2 regions of the Neopoerus faecalis genome follow, and region 2 is predicted to be linked to the other one. Evidence: a T-box and tRNA genes for the amino acid it is inferred to sense, from the RefSeq annotation. Region 2 holds a T-box; the other holds one or more tRNA genes.

Region 1 (10,893 bases), on a different contig from region 2:
AAAGAAGATGACGGTGAGCCACGCGAATGCTTTATGCTGCTTCATATATGACCCCTCCTTTTTTGCAGACGCATTGTAACACGGGACTCGACAGAATGCAAGAGATTTTTGTGAACAAAATGTGAAAAGAGTGCGGTTTTTTTGAAAAAATATGAGTTAAATAAATAAAGCTTTCGGTTAATGTTCGCTAATTTGAGAAACCTAATCGCAAAAACCGGCGCGGTGGCGCGGAAGCCGGGAAATTTCGCGGCGGGAGGCTGCAGCGGCTTTACAAGCCGGGGGAGGCTCTGCTATACTATATTTTATAAAGGAAAGGATCGGTGATTCGTTATGCATCAGTTAGAAAAACAGTTCCATATCCGTTGCACCTCCGAGGACATCGGCCGTTACTGCATTCTGCCCGGCGACCCGGGCCGGGTGCCGGCCATTGCCGCACTGTTTGAGGACGCGCATCAGGTGGCCTATAACCGGGAATACAATGTCTGGACCGGCATGCTGCTGGGAGAGAAGGTCACGGCCTGCTCCACCGGCATTGGCGGTCCCTCCGCCTCCATTGCCATGGAGGAGCTGCATAAGTGCGGCGCGGACACGTTTATCCGCACCGGCACCTGCGGCGGTATTGATCTGAATGTGAAGTCCGGGGATATCGTGGTGGCTACCGGCGCTGTTCGCTTTGAGCACACCAGTCTGGAGTATGCCCCTATCGAGTTCCCCGCCGTGGCGGATTGGGACATTACCAACGCGCTGGCGGAGGCCACCCGGGCGCTGGGCTATCCTCTGCATTTAGGCGTTGTCCAGTGCAAGGACAGCTTTTACGGCCAGCATGACCCCAGCGCCTCCCCAGTGTATTATGAGCTGAAGCAGAAGTGGGAGAGTTGGAAGCGTTTGGGTGTCAAGGCCAGCGAGATGGAGTCCGCCGCGCTGTTCGTGGTGGCTGCCGCGCTGGGCTGCCGCTGCGGAAGCTGCTTCCATGTGGTATGGAATCAGGAGCGGGAGGCCGCAGGGCTGGACCAGACCATGAGCGAGGATACCACCGCCTCTGTGAAGGTGGCGGTGGAGGGGCTGAAGCGGCTCATCGAGGCTGACCGCAGGGCCGGACGGTAAGGAGGGACAGCAATGCCTGACCTTTCCAATTTTTTAGGGGCCTCTGTGGCCGGGTACAGTCTCGACAAGGTCCTCTCCGCCCTTGCAACGCTGCTGGTGTGCCTCATTGCGGTGAAGCTCATCATGAAGCTGCTCACCCGTCTGCTGAGCCGGATGCAAAAGCTGGGCGACCGGCTGCAAGGGCTCCTGCTTACCGCTGTCAAGGTCATTTTATATGTCCTGACGCTCATCATTACGGCGGAGGCGCTGGGCTTCAACACGTCCTCGCTGACAGCACTTTTGTCCGTGCTGACCTTGGGTGTTACCCTGGCGGCGGAGGACATCCTCGGCAATGTGGCCGGCGGGCTGGTGATTCTCTCCTCCCGTCCCTTTGCCCTTGGGGATTATATTGAGGCCGGCGGCGTATCCGGCACAGTCCGTGAGATCGGCTTGAACCGCGTGAAGCTGGAAACGCCGGACGGGCAGATGGTCCTGATGCCGAACAAGGAGCTCTCCGCCTCCAAGATCATCAACTATACCGTGCTGGGCCGCCGCCGGGTGGTGCGGACGGTCACGGCCTCCTATGATGCCCCCACAGAGGCAGTGAAGGCCGCCTGTATGGAGGCGGTGGAGGCAGCGGCGGATGTGCTTTTAGACCCGGCGCCCACCGTGCGGCTGACGAATTACGGCGCCAGCGCCATTGAGTATACCATCTGCTGCTGGTGCGCCCCGGAAAACTATTGGCCGGTGTACTTCTCCGTCAACGAAAATCTGCGGGACGCCTTTGCCCGCCACAGCATTGAGATGACCTATGACCATCTCAACGTGCATATTCTGGAAAAATAAGGAAGTGATCGTATGCCTGCCGTTTCTCTCCGCGTCGCGGCGCCAAGGAACATCTGACCGGCAACAGCCTCGGCTTTCACGAGCACATGGATTTTACGCTTGTGGGCGTTTTGCCGAAGTGCGGCTATCAATTCGGCTGCTGGTACGGCACGGCCCATCTGAATAAGGCGCTGGGGACGTATCCCACCCCGGCAGTCCCTATTCGGCCGTTCCCCGAAATCCGCAGCGATTTTGAGGCGTGGCTCAGGGAGCAGACAGCCCCTTTTAAGGGATAGCGGCAGGATTTCAGCAGCCCCGGTATGACCGGGGCTGCTTCCTTGTATAAGCCTATGTGAAATTGTGAACTTTTTGCAACTTGTCAGGGTGACATAATGATGTGGAAAACCGTGTGGAAAATGTGAAAAACTCTGCAATGGCGGTGAAAACGCCTGTGGAGAGAGCGGGGCAGGTAATATTACGCAACAACATTTCCGGGCGAAACGGCCCCCTTTCCGTCAAAAAGAGCCGCAGGAGGGGGGAACCCTTGAATTTGCAGCGGAATCGTGTTACAATGCCAACATATTGAAAATTTCAGCCCCATGGAGGAACTATGGCAACAAAAAAGCAGGATTACGGTAATGACAGCATTTCGTCCCTGAAGGGCGCGGACCGGGTACGCAAGCGTCCCGGCGTTATTTTTGGCTCCGACGGTCTGGATGGCTGTGAGCACGCGGTATTTGAAATTCTCTCCAACTCCATTGACGAGGCCCGGGAGGGCCACGGACGGACCATCATCGTCACCCGGTACGCCGACCGCTCCATTCAGGTGGAGGACATGGGCCGGGGCTGCCCTGTGGACTGGAACGAAAAGGAACAGCGCTACAACTGGGAGCTGGTGTACTGCGAGCTGTACGCCGGCGGCAAGTATGATAATCTCACCGGCGACAACTATGAATACTCTCTGGGCCTCAACGGTCTGGGCGCCTGCGCCACCCAGTACGCCTCCCGCTACATGGACGTCACCGTCTGGCGGGACGGCTTTGAGTATAAGCTCCACTTTGAGCGGGGCGAGATCGTGGGCGGACTGGAAAAAACGCCGCTGCCGAAATCGCAGGCGAAAAGGACCGGCACCCGCACCCGCTGGCTGCCGGATCTGGATGTGTTTACCGACATTGCCATCCCGGCGGAATATTTCACGGATATACTGCGCCGTCAAGCAGTGGTGAATGAGGGGATTACCTTCAAGTTCCGGGATCAGCAGGAGGACGGCTCTCTGCCTGAGGAGGATTTCGTTTACGAGCACGGCATCCAGGACTATGTGGCGGAGCTGGCCGGGGAGGGAGCCCTGACGTCCCCGGTATTCTGGCAGGCGGAAAAGCGGGGCCGGGATCGGGCGGACAAGCCGGAGTACAAGGTGAAGCTCTCTGCCGCCTGCTGCTTTTCCAACCGGGTGCAGGTCATTGAGCACTACCATAACTCCTCGTGGCTGGAGCACGGCGGCGCGCCGGAAAAGGCCACGAAAAGCGCCTTTGTCTCCGCAGTAGATAAGTACCTGCGGGATCAAAACAAATATCAGAAAAATGAAAGCAAGATCACATGGCAGGATATTGAGGACTGCCTGATCTTCGTCTCCAATAACTTTTCTACGCAGACCAGCTACGAGAACCAGACAAAAAAATCCATCACCAACAAGTTCGTGCAGGAGGCCATGACGGAGTTCCTGCGGACAAATCTGGAGATTTACTTCATCGAGAACCACTTCGACGCCGAGAAGATCGCCGAACAGGTCCTTGTAAACAAGCGCAGCCGGGAAAGCGCGGAGAAGCAGCGACTGAATATCAAGAAAAAGCTCTCCGGCAATATCGACATTTCCAACCGGGTCCAGAAATTTGTGGACTGCCGGTCCAAGGATGTGGAGAAGCGGGAAATTTATATCGTGGAGGGCGACTCCGCCCTGGGCAGTGTTAAGCTCAGCCGGGATGCGGAGTATCAGGGCATCATGCCCGTCCGGGGCAAAATTTTGAACTGCCTGAAGGCGGATTACGCACGCATTTTCAAAAGCGAGATCATTACCGACCTCATCCGCGTGCTGGGCTGCGGTGTGGAAATTCAGAATAAGCACGTAAAGGACCTGGCCGCCTTTGACCTTGCCAACCTCCGCTGGAGCAAGGTGGTCATCTGCACCGATGGCGATGTGGACGGCTTCCAGATTCGCACGCTGATTTTGACCATGCTTTACCGCCTGACGCCCAGCCTTATTGAAAAGGGCTATGTGTATATTGCGGAAACGCCGCTTTTTGAGATCAACTGCGGCGATAAAACGTGGTTTGCCTACTCCGATAAGGAGAAGGCGGAGATCGTAAAGTCGCTGGAGGGAAAGAAGTACAAAATCGACCGCTCCAAGGGCCTTGGCGAAAATGACCCCGACATGATGTGGCTCACTACCATGAACCCCGAGACCCGACGGTTGATCCGGGTCATGCCGGAGGACGCCGCCCGGACGTCCGAAGTATTTGACCTTCTACTGGGGGACAACCTGCAGGGCCGGAAGGACCATATCGCGGAAAACGGAGCAAGGTTTTTGGATTTGGCGGATATTTCGTGATTTCCGATGAAACCCCACTGATAGAATAAGGAATTTTTACTATGCCGAAAAAGAAGCAGCCGGAGGAAGCCCGGCACCCAGTTAATAACCCCAACGTCATGGGCCTTCATGCGGCGGTGGTGGAGCAGCCCATCACCGACACGCTGGAGACCAACTATATGCCCTATGCCATGAGCGTCATTGTCTCCCGGGCCATCCCGGAAATCGACGGCTTCAAGCCCTCTCACCGCAAGCTGCTCTACACCATGTACAAAATGGGCTTGCTGACCGGAGCACGGACGAAGTCCGCCAACATCGTGGGTCAGACCATGCGCCTGAACCCCCACGGCGACGCCGCCATTTACGATACCATGGTGCGCTTGTCCAAGGGCTACGGCGCTCTGCTGACCCCCTTTGTGGACTCCAAGGGCAACTTCGGCAAGTCCTACTCCCGGGATATGTCATGGGCTGCTCCCCGGTACACGGAGGCGAAGCTCTCCGCCATCTGCGGGGAGATCTTCAAGGACATCGACAGTGATACCGTGGACTTCGTGGATAACTATGACAACACCATGAAGGAACCGGCGCTGCTGCCCACCACCTTCCCCAATATTCTGGTATCTGCCAACAGCGGCATTGCCGTGGGCATGGCCTCCCAGTTCTGCGGTTTCAACCTGAAAGAGGTCTGCGATACTACGGTGGCCTACCTGAAAAACCCGGACTGCGACCTGACGGAAACGCTGCTGGCCCCGGATTTTCCCACCGGCGGCGAGCTGATCGCGGACAGCAGCGCCCTTCGGGATATTTACAATACCGGCCGGGGCAGCGTCCGGGTGCGGGCCAAGTACCGCTATGTCAAGGATGAAAACCTTATTGAAATTTATGAGATTCCCTATTCCACCACGGTAGAGGCGATTTTGGACAAGGTGGCGGAGCTCATCAAGGCGGGCAAGGCCAAGGAGATCGCCGATATGCGGGACGAGACGGACCTGTCCGGATTGAAGCTGGCCATCGACCTCAAGCGGGGCACGGACCCGGATAAGCTCATGGCTAAGCTCTACCGGCTCACGCCACTGGAGGACGCCTTTGCCTGCAATTTCAACGTGCTCATCGGCGGCAGCCCCAAGGTGCTGGGTGTCCGGCAGATTTTGGAGGAATGGACCGCGTGGCGCACGGAGAGCGTGAAGCGCCGGGTCTACTTTGTCCTCGGCAAGAAGAAGGACAAGCTGCATCTGCTCAAGGGTCTCAAGCGCATTCTGCTGGACATCGACAAGGCCATCAAAATTATCCGGGAGACGGAGGAGGAGGCCGAGGTCATCCCCAATTTGATGATCGGCTTCGGCATTGACCAGATTCAAGCGGAATACGTGGCGGAGATCAAGCTGCGGAACATCAACAAGGAATATATCCTCAAGCGCACCCGGGAGACCGACGCCCTGCGGGACGAGATCGAGGATCTGGAGGACCTTCTGAACAGCCCCCAGCGGGTAAAGAAGGTCATTGTGGAGGAGTTGAACGCCGCTGCGGAAAAGTACGGCGAGCCCCGCCGTACCACCATTGTCTATCCCCACGAAATTACGCAGTATACCCCGGAGGCGGAGCAGAAGGAGGAATATCCTGTATCTGTGTTCCTGTCCCGGGAAGGGTATTTTAAGAAGATCACACCTGCCTCTCTGCGGATGAGCAGCGAGCAGAAGTATAAGGAGGGTGATGCCCTCCGCCAGGGCTTTGAGACCACCTCCAATGCCGAGGCCATGTTCTTTACGGATAAATGTCAGGTCTATAAGACCCGCCTTGGCGAGTTCGATGATGCCAAAGCCAGTGTCCTTGGCGATTATCTGCCCACAAAGCTGAAGATGGACGCCGGGGAAAGCGTAATTTTCATGGTGCTGCCGGGGGCGGACTATGCCGGGAGCCTGCTGTTCTTCTTTGAAAACGGCAAGGCGGCCCGGGTGGAGCTGAAGGCGTATCAGACCACCTCTAACCGCCGCAAGCTCACCGGCGCGTACTCCGATAAAGCCCCGCTGGCCTGTATCCGCCGGCTGGACGAGGACTGCGAGCTGGCGGTCTATTCCAACGAGCCCCGCTGCCTGATTTTCCACACGGCGCTGCTGGCGCCGAAGACCACCCGTTCCGCACAGGGCGTGGCGGTGATGACGCTGAAGCCGAAATACCATCTGGAGTCGGTGCGGCTCTCCGATGAGACCGCCATTACCAACCGGACCCGTTACCGGGTGCGGGCGATTCCCGCCGCCGGGGCCTTAGTAAAAGAGGAGGACTCCGAGGACCAGCAGATCAGTCTGCTGTAAAGAGCGTGTACCTTCCGCATGGTAGTCGGACGTCTCTGCGGCATAAAAGACAAACAGACAATGAGGGGGAGAAGCTTTTGAAAAGGCAACTGAAAAGCTATGCCATCATAGCGCTGGGTGCGGTGATTTTCGCGCTGGCCTTTGACTGGTTCTTTGCGGCAAATGCCGTAGGCATGGGCGGCATCACAGGTCTGGCGCAGGCCATCAATGTCCTGCTGCCGGTGCTGCCGGTGGGTATTTTGACAATTCTGCTGAATATCCCGCTGTTTCTGGCGGGCTGGCGGTTCATCGGCTTCCATCTGCTGTCCTCCTCACTGTTTGCCATGGCGGTCAGCTCTCTTGCCATGGACGGAATTGCCCTGTTTTATACCTTTCCGCCCATGGATTCCATGCTGGCCGCAGTCTGCGGCGGCGCCATGATGGGAACGGGCCTTGGCATTGTATTCTCACAGGGGGCCACCACCGGCGGCACGGACATCGTGGCCCGCCTGCTGAAGCTGAAATTTCCGTGGCTTCCCATGGGCAAGCTGATACTAATCCCGGATGGTGTGGTACTGGCATTGACGGCCATCGCCTTTCAGCGGCTGGAAACGGCTCTCTATGGCGCGGTGGCCCTGTATGTGTCCAGCAAGGTTATGGACACGGTGCTCTACGGCATGAACGCCTCTAAGGTGGCGTACATCATTTCCGATGACTGGAAGGCGGTGGCAGACGCTATTTTGGCCTATGACCGGGGTGTGACCATTCTCAATGCCGCCGGGGCCTACACCGGCGCGGAAAAGCACGTTTTGCTGGTGGCGTTTCGTCAGCGGGAGATCGTGGAGATCAAGCGGCGCGTCCATGCCATTGACCCCGGCGCGTTTTTGATCGTCTGCGACGCCCATGAGGTCTTGGGCGAGGGCTTCCGGGAATATCAGAAGGAAGAGCTGTAAAGGAGAAGGGGCTATGACGGATTTTTCAAGGGTAAAACAGAATTTGGAGGCCCGGGGCTTCCGCGTCAGTGTATTCGCCACGGCGGCGGAGGCGGCGGACTATCTGGACAGCGCCATTGACAATACCTCCGTGGGCTTCGGAGGCTCCGTGACACTGGAGCAGATGGGTCTTTATGAGCGGCTGGAGCGGCATGACCGGGTCAACTGGCACTGGCGGCCCACGGTTGACGGAGCAGACGCCCGGCAGGCGGCCATGACAGCGGAGCATTACATTACCTCGGTAAACGGTCTTGCGGAAACAGGAGAGCTCATCAATATCGACGGTACCGGCAACCGCGTGGCATCCACACTGTACGGTCATAAAAAGGTCTGGTTCGTGGTGGGCCGGAACAAGCTGGCTCCCACGTATGAGGAGGCCCTCTGGCGGGCGCGGAATATTGCCGCGCCGAAGAACGCCCAGCGTCTGAAGCGGAAAACGCCCTGTGCGGTCAAGGCTGACCACTGCTATGACTGCAAGAGCCCGGAGCGCATCTGCCGGGGACTGGTGGTGCTGTGGGAGGCCATTGGCAGCATGGAGATGGAAGTGGTCCTCGTAGACGAGGCGCTTGGCTATTAAAATCGAACGGAGGGGACGCGGATGAAGGGTCAACGGTTGGCGGCGGCAGGGCTGGCGCTATGCCTGCTGACAGGCTGCGCCCCCTTGCTGGAGCGCTCCTATACCGTCTCAGAGCCCCACAGCAGCAAGCTCTGGGAGAGCGAGGCGGCGGGGACGCTTCGGGCGGAAAACCATCAGGACATTGTCAATGACCTGCTGATCTTGATCGGCCAGCACACGGAAAGCGCCGTGTTGCGCCTATACGGTTTTGAGGACGATCAGGCTGCCATGGAGCAGATGGATCAGGCCATGCTGGAGGTCCAGCAGGAAACGCCGCTGGGGGCCTATGCCGTGGAGTATATCACCGCTGTGGAGCAGCCCCAGCGGAGCTGCTATGAGATGAACGTCCAGATCAGCTACCGCCGCAGCGCCGAGCAGGTGCAGACCATTGTAAACGCTACCAGCCCCAGCGCTCTGCATGATCTGCTGACAGCGGCGCTGGACGGGGACCGGGCGGAGTTGGTGGTCCGCGTGAGCTATTGGCAGGCAGACAGCCGCGAAAAGGTGGAGCAGGCGCTCACGCAGGTTCGGCAGGAGCGCGGCGTCCCGGTGGAGACCGTGTGGCTGGTGCATTATTACCCGGAAACGGACCCGGTGGGAATTGTGGAATTTCTGCTGAAGCCGGCGGAGCAGACTGCGGCAGAACCGGCAGCCAATGAATTACCGGAAGAAAAAACGGAAAAATAGGAAAAACCTCTTGACAGAAACGAGCGTGCTTGCTATAATAACTACTGTTCTTGCGGGCTTAGCTCATCTGGTAGAGCGCCACCTTGCCAAGGTGGAGGTAGCGAGTTCGAGCCTCGTAGCCCGCTCCAAAAAAGAAACACCACCCATTGGGTGGTGTTTCTTTTTTGGAGCGGGCAAGTTTGCTTCGCAAACTTATCCTGCGGGGGGGATTAAAAAGCAGGGGAAACAGGCGATGCGCCGCCAGTGGCGGAAGAAGCGAGCCTGTTTCGAGGAAGCGGCGCTGTTTGTGGTTTTCAAAAGGCCACAAACAGCAATGCCGCGACGGTGTTCACCCGGCTAAGGTTTCCCCTGCAAACATCCCTGTCCTTGCGGACAACAGAAAGTATAGTATTTTTGGATTGCCGCTGATAGAAGTACGAACTCGCTGTCTCCACCTCAACACGTGAAGTGTGTTTTAAATCATGGAGGCCGGCAGGGTTCCTGTGAATTGCCAACGGCAATTCGTGGGATACCGGGAAGCGAGTTCGAGCCTCGGTTTTTGCAAACATCTCCTTCCCTTGCGGTGCGTGCAACTCTGTGCATCCGTTACCTTTACCCGTGTGCGGAGCGCACTTGAATCAGGGAGATCTGGTAGGGTTCTGCATCATCCTCACAAGATCCATAGCCCGCGGCGCTGCCTTCCGGCAGCGCCTTGCTCATTCCGCTGTTCGCCCTCTCCCCACTGAAATCGCTGCGCTGGGTTTCAGCGGGGGACTCCGTCGCAGTGATTCGTAGGATGTTGGAAATGAGTTCGGACCTTGTTCTGCAATCCGCATACGGAAATGCCAAGAATTCGTTTAAAAACGCAAAAATAACAGCAGAGCATCCAACTGGATGCTCTGCTGTTATTTTTATAGGGGTAGGTATCTCTGCTTTACAGCTTTGCCAGCGCCTGATCGAAATCGTTCAGCAGGTCATCGGTGTCCTCAAGGCCGGAGGAGAGGCGAATCTGGCCCATGGTGATGCCAATAGCCGCCAGCTCGTCGGGGCTGAGATCGCGATGAGAGGCTCTGGGGGGATAGGTCAGCGTGGTGCCGACACCGGCCAGCGTGGGAACAAAGCGGACCAGCTGCAGATTGCTGATGAGCTTGTCGATCTCTTTCTGACCGCCCTTGAAGTTCACGCAGAGCATACCGCCGTAGCCGTTGCCCTCGAACTGCTTGTCGGCCAGCGCCTTGCTGGGAGAGGACTCCAGACCGGGATAATAAACCTTTTCCACCTTGGGATGGCTCTCAAAGAACTTGGCCAGCGCCATGCCGTTTTCCGCCATCTTCTTAACACGCAGAGGCAGGGTCCGCAGGCTCCGGGCCAGCAGCCAGGACTCCGTAGCGCCCAGATTGGCACCGTAGAGGCCGAGGTAGAAGCTCAGGGACTTGATGATCTCCTCGGAGCCGATGACCGCGCCGCCTACCAGATCATCGTGGCCGCCGAGATACTTGGTGGCGCTGTAGATTACAAGGTCGGCACCGAACTTGATGGGCTTTGCGATGATGGAGGTGGCAAAGGTGTTGTCGATGAACAGCTTTGCGCCGTGGGCGTGGGCAACATCCGCCAGATGCTGAATATCGGGTACGCTCATCAGAGGATTGGCGATGGTCTCGCCGTACACCAGCTTGGTGTTGGGACGCATATAGTCCGCAACATCCTGCGTGTTGAAGTCGATGAAGGTGGTCTCCACGCCCCAGCGCTTCAGCTCGTGCTTGAGGTAGTAGAACGCCTCGCCGTAGATGATGGGGGAGGCCACGATGTGGTCGCCGGGCTTCACCGTTGCCAGAATGG
Region 2 (10,893 bases):
CGCCTTTATCATGCCCGCCGCTCTCGGCGTTTACTGGATTGCCCAGAGCGTGTTCTCTCTCATTCAGGAGCTTGCGCTCAACAAAACGCTGAGCGCAAAGATGGCCGAGGAGGAAGAAGCCGCGTTCCAGGCCCGGCAGGCAGATCGCCGCCGCCGTATGGAGGAGGCCCGGGTACAGGAGCAGCAGAGAAAGCAGGAGGAACAGAAGAAAAAGACCCTGCGTGAAAAGCAGCAGGCCGCACAGGAGGCTAAGGCCGCCAAGGCTGCCCGCGCTGCTGTCAGCACCACGGAGGCAGGCCGGGTGGGAGACCGTCCCTATGCCCGGGGCCGTTCCTACAAGGCTGACCGTTATGATGACAACAAATAAGGAGTCGTTATGAGACAGTTTATTGATGTAACGGGCAAGACGGAGGATGAGGCCATCAGCCGTGCTCTGGAGCAGCTGGGGCTGGATCGGGACGATGTATCCGTAGAGATTCTGGAGCGTGCCAAGGCCGGATTTTTGGGTCTCGGCAGCTGTCCCGCCAAGGTCCGTGTCAGCTACGGACCCGAGGAGGAGTCTGCCTCTCAGCAGCCCAGGGCGGAAAAGGTCCGGGAGGAACGGGTGGAAAAGCCCAGAGCGCCCCGGCCTGAGAAAAAAACCGTCGAGAAGCCTGCGGAAAAGCCTCAGCACCGCGAGGAGCCTAAGCAGGAGCCTGTTCAGAGCGTAAAAACGGAGGAACTGGGCGAAGAGGTCAATGATGACCGCGCACAGGAAATCAAAAAGTTCCTCTCCGGCCTCCTTCAGCAGTTGGAGGTGCAGGCGGAAATCAAGGTATACCTTCCCGAAAAGGGCCGTTATAAGGTCTTTTTGGAGGGGCAGGGCCTCGGTGCCATCATCGGCCGCCGGGGCGAGACGCTGGATGCCATCCAGCAGCTCACCAGTTATTCCGTCAACCGTACCGGCAGCCGGGTCCGTATCCAGCTGGACGCGGAAAATTACCGTGCCAAGCGGGAGCAGAGCCTGGAGCGCCTTGCAAACAAGGTAGCTGGAAAGGTAGTCAAGTACCGCCGCAGCGTCACGCTGGAGCCTATGAACGCCTATGAACGCCATGTGATTCACACCGCGCTGCAGGAGGTTCCCGGCGTTACCACCTACTCTACCGGTGTTGACCCCAACCGCCGCGTCATTGTTGCCTTTGACCGGGAGAAAAAGTAATGAAAAGCAGCCCTGTCCACCGGATAGGGCTGCTTTTTTCAATTTTTCACCAAACGCTTCCACATTGTTGAAAAACGGCGCACTTTTTTCATTGCATTGTCTGTTTTTGGCCTTTATTCGGCGGTTCTCCTTGACAATGGGGAAAAACCGTGCTAAAGTGGCCGTTAGAAAAGCTGTGAAAGGGAAGTCCCCTGTTGATTTGCTTCAGAGAGAGCGCGGTCGGTGAAAGCGCTCCAAGTCACGCCGGGATGGCGCCCTTGAGCTGCGGAACGGAAATGTTCCGTCGGCCCCCGCCGTTACCGGGAATGAAGTGCCCCGCCTCCAACGGGGAATTCAGGTGGAACCACGGACAAGAATTTGTTCGCCCTGAGCCGATATTCGGCTCAGGGCGTTTTTTACTCCTTGAGCCAGAAAATCAGAAAAGGAGACTGTATCATGAACAACACCGAAAAGACTATGGACAAAATCGTTGCCCTGTGCAAGAACCGGGGCTTCGTGTTCCCCGGCAGCGAAATTTACGGCGGCCTTGCCAACACCTGGGACTATGGCCCCCTCGGCGCGGAGCTGAAGAAAAACATCAAGAACGCCTGGTGGAAGAAGTTCGTGCAGGAGAACCCCTATAACGTGGGTCTGGATGCCGCTATCCTCATGAACCCTCAGACTTGGGTGGCCAGCGGTCACCTCAGCGGCTTCTCCGACCCTTTGATGGACTGCCGCGAGTGCCACGAGCGCTTCCGCGCCGATAAGCTCATTGAGGACTGGTGCGCCGAAACGGGCTTTGAACTGCCCAAGGCGGTGGACGCCTTCTCTCAGGCCGAGATGAAAGACTTCATTGAGGAGCACAACATTCCCTGCCCCACCTGCGGCAAGCACAACTTCACCGACATCCGTCAGTTCAACCTGATGTTCAAGACGTTTCAGGGCGTCACGGAGGACGCCAAGAACACTGTGTACCTCCGTCCCGAAACGGCACAGGGCATCTTTGTGAACTTCAACAATGTCCAGCGTACCACCCGGAAAAAGCTGCCCTTCGGCATCGGTCAGATCGGTAAGTCCTTCCGTAACGAGATCACTCCGGGCAACTTTATCTTCCGCGTCCGCGAGTTCGAGCAGATGGAGCTGGAATTCTTCTGCAAGCCCGGCACGGACCTTGAGTGGTTCAACTATTGGCGCACGTTCTGCCATAACTGGCTGCTGTCCATCGGCCTGAAGGACGAAAATATCCGCCTCCGTGACCATGACCCCGAGGAGCTTTGCTTCTACTCCAAGGCCACCACGGACTTTGAGTTCCTGTTCCCCTTCGGCTGGGGCGAGCTGTGGGGCGTGGCCGACCGTACTGACTATGACCTGACCCAGCACTCCAACGTCAGCGGCCAGAAGCTGGTCTACCGCGAGGGCGAGGGCAAGGATATGGTGGAATATATCCCCTATGTCATCGAGCCCTCTCTGGGCGTTGAACGCAGCGTACTGGCGGTTTTGTGCGACGCTTACGATGAAGAGGTTGTCGGTCAGGACAAGAACGGCAAGGATGATATTCGTGTGGTCATGCACTTCCACCCCGCGCTGGCCCCCTTCAAGGCCGCCATTCTGCCCCTGAGCAAGAAGGAGGTCCTCTCCGGCCCCGCCATGGAGCTTTACAACGAGCTTTCCAAGGACTTCATGGTGGACTATGACGAGACCGGCTCCATCGGCAAGCGCTATCGCCGGCAGGATGAGATCGGCACGCCGTACTGCATCACGCTGGACTTTGAGACCGTGGGCGATGAGAATACCCCCGCCGACCACTGTGTCACCATCCGTGAGCGTGATACCATGGAGCAGGTGCGAATCCCCATCAGCGAGGTCAAGAGCTTCCTTGAGGAGAAGGTCAAGTTCTGAGAAAAGAACAGACTGCCTGCACCTGCGACTATGGCCGCAAATGCGGCGTACAAGCGTTTTGCAGCGCAAAACCTTGGTGCAGGGTGGATTGATTTCACCCTGCACAGGTAAAATAACAGGGCTCCCGCCAAACTCGTTTGGTGGGAAGACAGGTGCGAATCCCCATCAGCGAGGTCAAGAGCTTCCTTGAGGAGAAGGTCAAGTTCTGATTTTAAAAAGCAATCAAGCAACCCCGGCAGAGCGAAGGCTCCGCCGGGGTTGCTTTTATATCCGCATAACGCTTGATAGGGGAGGAAAGCCCTCTTTCTCAGAAAAACATCCCCATAAATCCGTCCGGCCGCTCCTGTGCCTGTCCCCAGACCTCTAAGAACATCTGCCGGGAAATGCTCCGCACCTCGCACTCGCCGGGGCGGTTCAGCGTCCGCAGCTCCGCCGGAAACGGCGTCGAATCAAGAACCTCGTCGTGTCCCATGTCCCCGCCGTAGGCAAAGCATACGCCGCCGGGATAAAATTCCACCCGCCGGGTCTCTTTGCGCTCACTGTCCAGTTCGGAGTAGACGTACCTCGCCTCATCGTCCTCCTCTGGGTGCAGCAGCTCCTTTACGATATACTCCATGTCACTTCTCCTTGAAAAACGCTTCAATGGCGCCCTGCTCCGCCTCCACGCTGCCCTGCGCGAAGCCGTTCCGCCCGCCGCCCCGTCCATGGAGCGCGGCGTTCATGGTCTTGACCAGCGCGCTGATATCCGTCCCGTCCGCGCGTCCCAGCGCGTAATGGAAGTATCCGTTTTCACCTGCAAATACCGCTGCCAAACCGCCGCAGGTCTTGCTTACGGCGTCCGCCAGACGCCGCACGCTGTCCGGCTTCATGGCGGGGCGGAACAGCAGCGCATCGCCCTTTCCGGTGTACTCCCGGGCGTCGGCGGCGAACACGGCCTCCTCCAGCGCGGCGCACCGGGCCTTGGTCTCCGCCAGCTCCCCCTTCAGACGTTCCACAGCCGCCCCGGCGTCTACGGGCTTGACGCTGAGGTTCTGCCCAATGTCCCGGGCCTGCGCCCATGTGCGGGAGAGATAGTCCAGCGCCCGTTTGCCGCACAGCAGCTCAATGCGAACGCCCTCTCGGAATTTCTGTACGGACAGGAACTTCACAAGTCCCACCTGTCCGCTCCGCAGCACGTGGGTGCCGCAGCAGGCGCAGCAGTCTGCGCCGGGAAATGTCACAATGCGGACGTCCCCCTCCAACGGCTTCTTGCTGCGGTAATCAATGGCCTCCAGCTCCGCGCCCCGGTGGAGCTGAATGTCGATGGGATGATCCTCATAAATGTATTGGTTGGCCGCCGCCTCAATTTCCAGCAGCGCCTCCCATGAAATATCCGCGTTGAAGTCGATGGTCACGATGTCCGCGCCCATGTGAAAGCCCACATTATCGCAGTGGAACCGCTCACAGATCAGCCCGGAGCAGATGTGCTCCCCGGAGTGCTGCTGCATATGGTCGAACCGCCGCGCCCAATCGATGCTTCCCACCACGGTTTTCCCAATTTCCACGGCGGCTTCCACATTGTGGAGAACCACGCCGCTTTTTTCATGAACGTCCGTCACGGCAATGCCGTCCAGCGTGCCGTGGTCCGCCGGCTGACCGCCGCCCTCCGGGTAAAAGGCCGTGCGGTCCAGCGTCACGATATAGCCGTTTTTGCCCGGCTGGCAGTCCAGCACCGTTGCGGTAAATTCCGTCAGAAAGGGGTCCTTGTAGAATAGCTTTTCCGTTTCCATGGGGAAAATTCCTTTCGTTTTATGAGATGGTGACTAAGAAATGCCACAGAGGATCAATGAGCCACAGGCCAAAGGCCGCGGAGCAGACATTGGCGGTGATCGCATACACGGCGGCGCGGGCCTTGCTTTTTTCCGTCAGCAGCCGGCGGTACAAAAGCAGCTCTACTAATGTAATGACGATCTCAATCGGCAGGTAGAAGAATATGGTCATCCATGCGTTGGCACCATTCTGCAAAACGCTGACCGCCAGATAGACGGAGAAGCCTCCCTGCGTTATCAGATTTACCAGCAGGAAGCTGTACCAGCTTTTTTTGCTCCGGTAGCCAAATAGAAACAGCAGGACACCCTCAATCAGCAGGGTAGGGAGGAGGGTGCACAGGAATTGCAGCGCATAGGCCATGGCCGGACTGGGCGCGTTGGCGATCCTTGCCGCCCAATCCACCGTTGCGCTGGATTGCAGCGTTGCCCGGTGCAGGACTCCGGATACCCAGCTTTCGCCGCTTTTTGTTACGAGAATGATCCGATACGTATCCGGTACGCCATGGTAACGGAAGGAATGGAGCCGCACCCCGCCTGCGTCGCTGCCGATCAGGTCGCCCCACATGGGCACACCGTTGGTGCCCTGCGCGGTGCAGGCGTGCCAGCCCTCCGGCACCGCCGCCCGCAGCGCGTCCAGCAGCTCGCTGTCCAGTGCAGCGATCTCCTCCTCGGAGTAGCTCCAATCCAGCCCGCTGTATGTGTCATCCCCGTCTCCTGAGCCATAGGTGTGCCCCTGATAATCCCCCTTTTCCAAAAGATCGAGGTAGTATGGCTCCTCCGGGGCGTTTTTCACCAGCACCTTTAACTGCGCCTTCGGCCCCGTGTCCGCAAAGGCGGAGACTGTCAGCAGTGCGGCGGCCAAGACCATTAAAATGTAAAAACGCAGAGACCTTTTCATAGAATTACTCCTTTTCTCCGTGCCACACTTTTTGGCGGCCCTTCCATAAGATAGACGAAAAAGGGGGGGACTTTGTTCCTAAACACTTAAAATAATACAATTTGCAATATTTACAAAAAATATTCCAATCAGGAATATAAGCTGGGGATGTATATATGGTCATCCTTGCATTTCAGCACCCGCAGACACGCGCTGTCGATGACGCTTTCCGCCAGCGTCCCCTCCTGCACCGCCGCAATCACGGCGGGAATTTGGGTGCGGTAGTCCGTGGTAATGACCATGTCATTCCCGGCCTGAAGGGCCATCACCGCCACAGCGCCTTCCTTGGCATAGGCTTTTACGGCGTCCATGGCTAAATCGTCTGTGATGGCAATGCCCTCAAAGCCGCAAGTCTCCCGCAGAACCTTATGTACCGCCGGAGACAGGGAGGCGGGCAGCTCCGTATCCATGCAGTTGACGATGTTGTGGCTCACCAGCACAAAAGGAGTCCCGGCCTCGATCCCCGCCTTAAAGGGCAGCAGGTCAGAGGTCTCAAAGGTCTCCATGGGCCGCTCGTCCACGGCAATGCCGGTGTGGGTGTCGGCGTTGTTTCCATAGCCGGGGAAGTGTTTTAGCACGGCCATTTCTCCGGCGTCGCCCATGGTCAGCACCGTCCGGGTGATGTAGTCCGCCGTGGTCTCCGCATCCTGGCCAAGGGTGCGGTCATAGATAAAGTCGTTGGGGTCGGTGGATACGTCACACACCGGGGCAAAGTTCACATTGATGCCCAGGTCCAGCAGGGACTGACTTTTATCCAGGGCGTCCTGAGCCAGGGCCTCCATGCCGCCGGTGCTGTAAATCGCCTGGGGGGATTTGAACGGTTCGGAGAAGAGGTTGGGGTTCCGGCTGGCCCGGGTGACGGTGCCGCCCTCCTCGTCGCTGCCGATGAAGAGGGGGATGGAGGCCGCGTCCTGGTAGCTCTGGAGCTTCTGGGTGAACTGGTCCCGGGTTAGCCAGATGTCGCCGTCCTTGTAGTCCCGGCCGAACAGCAGATAGCCTCCTAAATGGTAGGTGGAAATATCCTCCACGGCGTTGGTCTCCGGGCATCGGACAAAGAATAGCTGTCCCACCTTTTCCTCTAAGGTCATGGAGTCCAGCAGGGCCTGCAGCCGTTCTTCACGGGCCTTTTCCGCCGCCAGACGCTCCTGCTCCGCGATTTCCTCCGGCGTCAGCTCCGGTTCCGTGGGTGCGGCGGGTTCCTCCCCCTGTCCCGGTGTCACCGGCTCTGTGGGGCATTCCACTTTTGCACAGCCCGACAGGGAAAATAAGGTCAGCGCTGCTATAACTGCGGCTAAAAATCGTCTCATGGCGTCCTCCGTTTCGAATTATTCTTCCGCTTCTTTCCGATAGTTTACCATACGAAAACAAAAATTGGAACCACCAAATTTGCAGGCTTACCACGGGTAGTGCCGCTATGCGGCACAGCATTGCGGCCCCCACTTTTCTTTTGTCTTGGCAAAAGAAAAGTGGAGGCCGCAGCGGTGGAAAAGAAAACCTTTTAGGGATGAGTTGACCGGCGAAGCGGTCAACTCACCCAAAACGGGGGGCTGACCGGTACGGACTGCCGACTGGGCCTGCAAATCCGCTGGCGGCTGCACTGTACCCTTGCTTTGAAAGAGTGCGTTCCCGCAATCAAGGTGCGGCAGCAATTCGTGCTGCAAATAGGACACTCTCTGTGTCTTTTTTCGCTGGCGCTGAAAGGTGGACTATAAAGAAAACCGAGGCTGTCGATAAAGTGATAAATTTTCCGCGACGGTAAGGAAGGGTGTGCGCGGGAAACCCAAGAAGGGTGTCCCGCGCCATTAAAATTCTAAGTTTTCAGAACTTTTATGAAGTTCTGAAAACTTGCTCAGCGGGGAGAAAAGACTTTTTCGACACGCTGAACCGACAGTCCGATTGATCGGACTGTCGGTTATTTTTGTGCAGTGGCTTCGGTTAAATAGAGCTCCTCAGCCTCCTGCTGTGCACGCATCAAAAGCTCCTTTGCCTGTCCGTAATTCATTGCTTCCAGTGCATTCACGGCGTCCGACACGCGGTTGAACAGGTGCAGGTACATGGTTTTGTAATCCTCCATAAAATCACCTCGTTATACCATATCGGGATATATCTAATATACCAAAACGGCATAATAGTGTCAAGGTGATAGCATGAGATTACGAGAATTGCGTTTAGAACGAAATATGTCGCAGCAGCGATTGGCGATGGAGCTTTCCATGACGCAGAATACCATCAGCCGTTATGAAAACGGAGAGCGGGAGCCCGGCATTAAGGAATTGATTCGGATTGCCGATTATTTTAATGTTTCGTTGGACTATCTGCTGGAGCGAAGCGAGCAAAAGCGGTAGAGCACGCCGATGCTTTTCAAAATTACAGCAAAAAGGAGGGCATTTGCCCTCCTTTTTGCTGGTGATTACGTATTTGACTGTGTGGATTGAGAGTATATACAAAATAGTATAAAAATAATTTAATACTATATTGATAAATATATGTTTCTATTGTACTATTTAGGCAAAGGAGGTGCTACGTGTGAAGCGTCTTATTTCAAAATGTCCCGCTTGTCATGAAACGCTGCAAGTTACAACATTAAAATGTCCGGATTGCGGTATGGAACTGAAAAATACATTTGATCTTAGCCCCTTTGATCTGCTTGACAATGAACAATTTGAGTTCTTGATTACTTTTTTGAAGAACAGAGGAAATCTCAAGGAGGTGCAGTCTGAGATGCAGATATCTTATCCAACAGCAAAAAAGAAATTGGATGAATTGCTTGCCGCCTTAAATCTCAGCAGCACAACAGAAAATATAATTCCAAAGGAGATCGATGTAAGCCGTATGAATGTGGATTATACGAGTAAAAGTGCATCCGAAATGATCAAGGCAAAGCTGAAAGAACACGGCGGTCATGTTACGGTATTTACCGCCAGAGGACTTCCATGCGAAATTTATGCCGAGCCGGATGGAACAACATTTACAAGCGATAAGCTGCCGGTTAAACCCGCATATAAGTATGAGGTGTTTGATGCGATTGTAGATCTCCTTATCAAGCAAGGCGGCAGAGCGCGGAAGGGCAATGGAAGGAACCATAAGCTCGGTGAACCCGGCTGCGAGGAAAATACGGTTGTTGGAACGGTTGCACTTTGTCGCGATCACGATCGAAAGATAGGGGATTCTGTTTTTGACCCGGTGTTTGTTTTGGCCGCAGTTTTGGAATGGGCTGGAATTGTTATAAATGGACGCGGCGAATTGATTCTCACCGAAGCGTATAGAGAAGCGAAATGATACGCTTTTTATTTGCCGTCTTGTTTGGCTTTTTGCGTGAAGTGCTGATTCGGAATAGGTACTGAGAATAAAATTGTGTTCAGAATCCGTATTGTATACTTAACAGTATAGGGATGAGCAAAACGCAAGTTTTGCAAAGTCGAGTCACAATATATAGGCCGCAGTCAAGTCGGATAGCACTATTTATTGTGTGGTCTTATGAGCAAATCGGAGTTTTGCTCATCCCTAACTTAACAGTATAAAAAGGAGGGCATTTGCCCTCCTTTTTATACTGTTGTATGTGTTCCCTTACTCCTCGTGAGCCGTGACCTTGATGTGCAGCTCGTCCAGCTGCTTCTGCGTTACCTCGCTGGGGGCGCTCATCATCACGTCCTGAGCGTTCTTGTTCATGGGGAAGGGGATGATCTCACGGATGCTGTCCTCGCCGGCCAGCAGCATCACCATGCGGTCCACGCCCGGCGCGATACCGGCATGGGGGGGCGCGCCGTAGGTGAAGGCGTTGTACATAGCGGGGAACTTGGCCTTCACATCATCCTCGCCCAGACGCACCAGTTCAAAGGCCTTGATCATGATCTCAGGATCGTGGTTCCGCACAGCGCCGGAGCTGAGCTCCACGCCGTTGCACACAAGATCGTACTGGTCAGCGGTGATGCTCAGGGGGTCGATTTCGCCCTTTTCGGCCTTCAGCAGCACATCCAGACCGCCGGAGGGCATGGAGAACGGGTTGTGGCAGAATTCCAGCTCGCCGGACTCGTCGCCGATCTCGTACATGGGGAAGTCCACGATCCAGCAGAAGGCGTACTGCTCCTTGTCCATGTGGCCGGGAACGGCAGCGCCCAGGGTCTTGACCAGCACACCGGCGGTCTTGAGGGCGGCGTCCCGCTTGCCTGCGGACAGCGCCACGAAGTCGTTGGCCTTCAGCCCCAGGGCCTCGACGACCTTCTCCTTGATGGGGGTGACAAACTTGGAAATGCCGCCCACCAGCTCGCCGTTTTCGTCCATGCGGAACCAATAGGCCTTGCCGCCGGACACAGTTTCCACATCTGCCAGCGTCTTGTCGATAAACTTCCGGGTCTCGTGGAAATCGCTGACCTTCACGGCCTTCACCAGATTGCCCTCGGCAAAGGGCTCAAAGCCGCAGCCGCCCAGAACAGAAGTGACGTCCTGCACCCGCAGGTCGATCCGCAGGTCGGGCTTGTCGGAGCCGTAATTCTCCATGGCCTCGGTGTAGGGGATGCGGGTGAAGGGTGCGCCGCTGGCCCGGTTGTAAGCGCCGTACTGGGCGAAGATGGGCGGCAGCACGTCCTCTAAAACGGCAAACACGTCCTCCTGCGTGGCAAAGGCCATCTCCATATCCAACTGATAGAACTCGCCGGGGGAGCGGTCCGCACGGGCGTCCTCGTCACGGAAGCAGGGGGCGATCTGGAAGTAGCGGTCGAAGCCGGAGGTCATCAGCAGCTGCTTGAACTGCTGGGGAGCCTGGGGCAGCGCGTAGAACTTGCCGGGATGGTTCCGGGCAGGCACCAGATAGTCACGGGCGCCCTCGGGGGAGGAGGCCGTCAGAATGGGCGTGGTGATCTCCAAAAAGCCGTGCTCGGTCATGGACTTCCGCAGGGCGGCCACCACGTTGCACCGCAGAATGATGTTCTTCTTCACGACGGGGTTCCGCAGATCCAGATAGCGGTACTTCAGCCGCTGGGCTTCGTCGGCCTCCCGGCTGCGGTTGATCTGGAAGGGCAGCTCGCTGTGCTGGCAGCGGCCCAGCACCTCCACCTTAGCGGGGACGATCTCAA

The links. The T-box of region 2 lies ahead of PY311_RS01835 (glycine--tRNA ligase). A T-box ahead of a tRNA ligase gene usually reads a tRNA of that ligase, here a tRNA-Gly.
Region 1: it has a tRNA-Gly gene. The T-box ahead of PY311_RS01835 (glycine--tRNA ligase) is inferred to sense a tRNA for this amino acid. The anticodon was not compared.

What each region holds. Positions count from the first base shown of each region.
Region 1 covers NZ_JARFXX010000005.1:45,865-56,757, forward strand. Annotated here, with positions in the region: gene udp (uridine phosphorylase) at 331-1,104, shown strand; gene PY311_RS07415 (mechanosensitive ion channel family protein) at 1,117-1,929, shown strand; gene PY311_RS07420 (hypothetical protein) at 2,016-2,204, shown strand; gene PY311_RS07425 (DNA gyrase/topoisomerase IV subunit B) at 2,519-4,513, shown strand; gene PY311_RS07430 (DNA gyrase subunit A) at 4,555-6,801, shown strand; gene PY311_RS07435 (YitT family protein) at 6,879-7,733, shown strand; gene PY311_RS07440 (lactate utilization protein) at 7,747-8,349, shown strand; gene PY311_RS07445 (hypothetical protein) at 8,371-9,075, shown strand; tRNA gene PY311_RS07450 (tRNA-Gly) at 9,128-9,203, shown strand; gene PY311_RS07455 (trans-sulfuration enzyme family protein) at 9,989-10,893, opposite strand, start outside.
Region 2 covers NZ_JARFXX010000001.1:400,275-411,167, forward strand. Annotated here, with positions in the region: gene PY311_RS01825 (YidC/Oxa1 family membrane protein insertase) at 1-367, shown strand, start outside; gene jag (RNA-binding cell elongation regulator Jag/EloR) at 377-1,198, shown strand; T-box leader at 1,365-1,570, shown strand; gene PY311_RS01835 (glycine--tRNA ligase) at 1,634-3,076, shown strand; gene PY311_RS01840 (DUF6881 domain-containing protein) at 3,384-3,692, opposite strand; gene PY311_RS01845 (alanyl-tRNA editing protein) at 3,694-4,845, opposite strand; gene PY311_RS01850 (hypothetical protein) at 4,865-5,782, opposite strand; gene PY311_RS01855 (glycoside hydrolase family 3 N-terminal domain-containing protein) at 5,911-7,128, opposite strand; gene PY311_RS01860 (hypothetical protein) at 7,734-7,895, opposite strand; gene PY311_RS01865 (helix-turn-helix domain-containing protein) at 7,984-8,166, shown strand; gene PY311_RS01870 (DUF2089 domain-containing protein) at 8,348-9,100, shown strand; gene aspS (aspartate--tRNA ligase) at 9,389-10,893, opposite strand, start outside.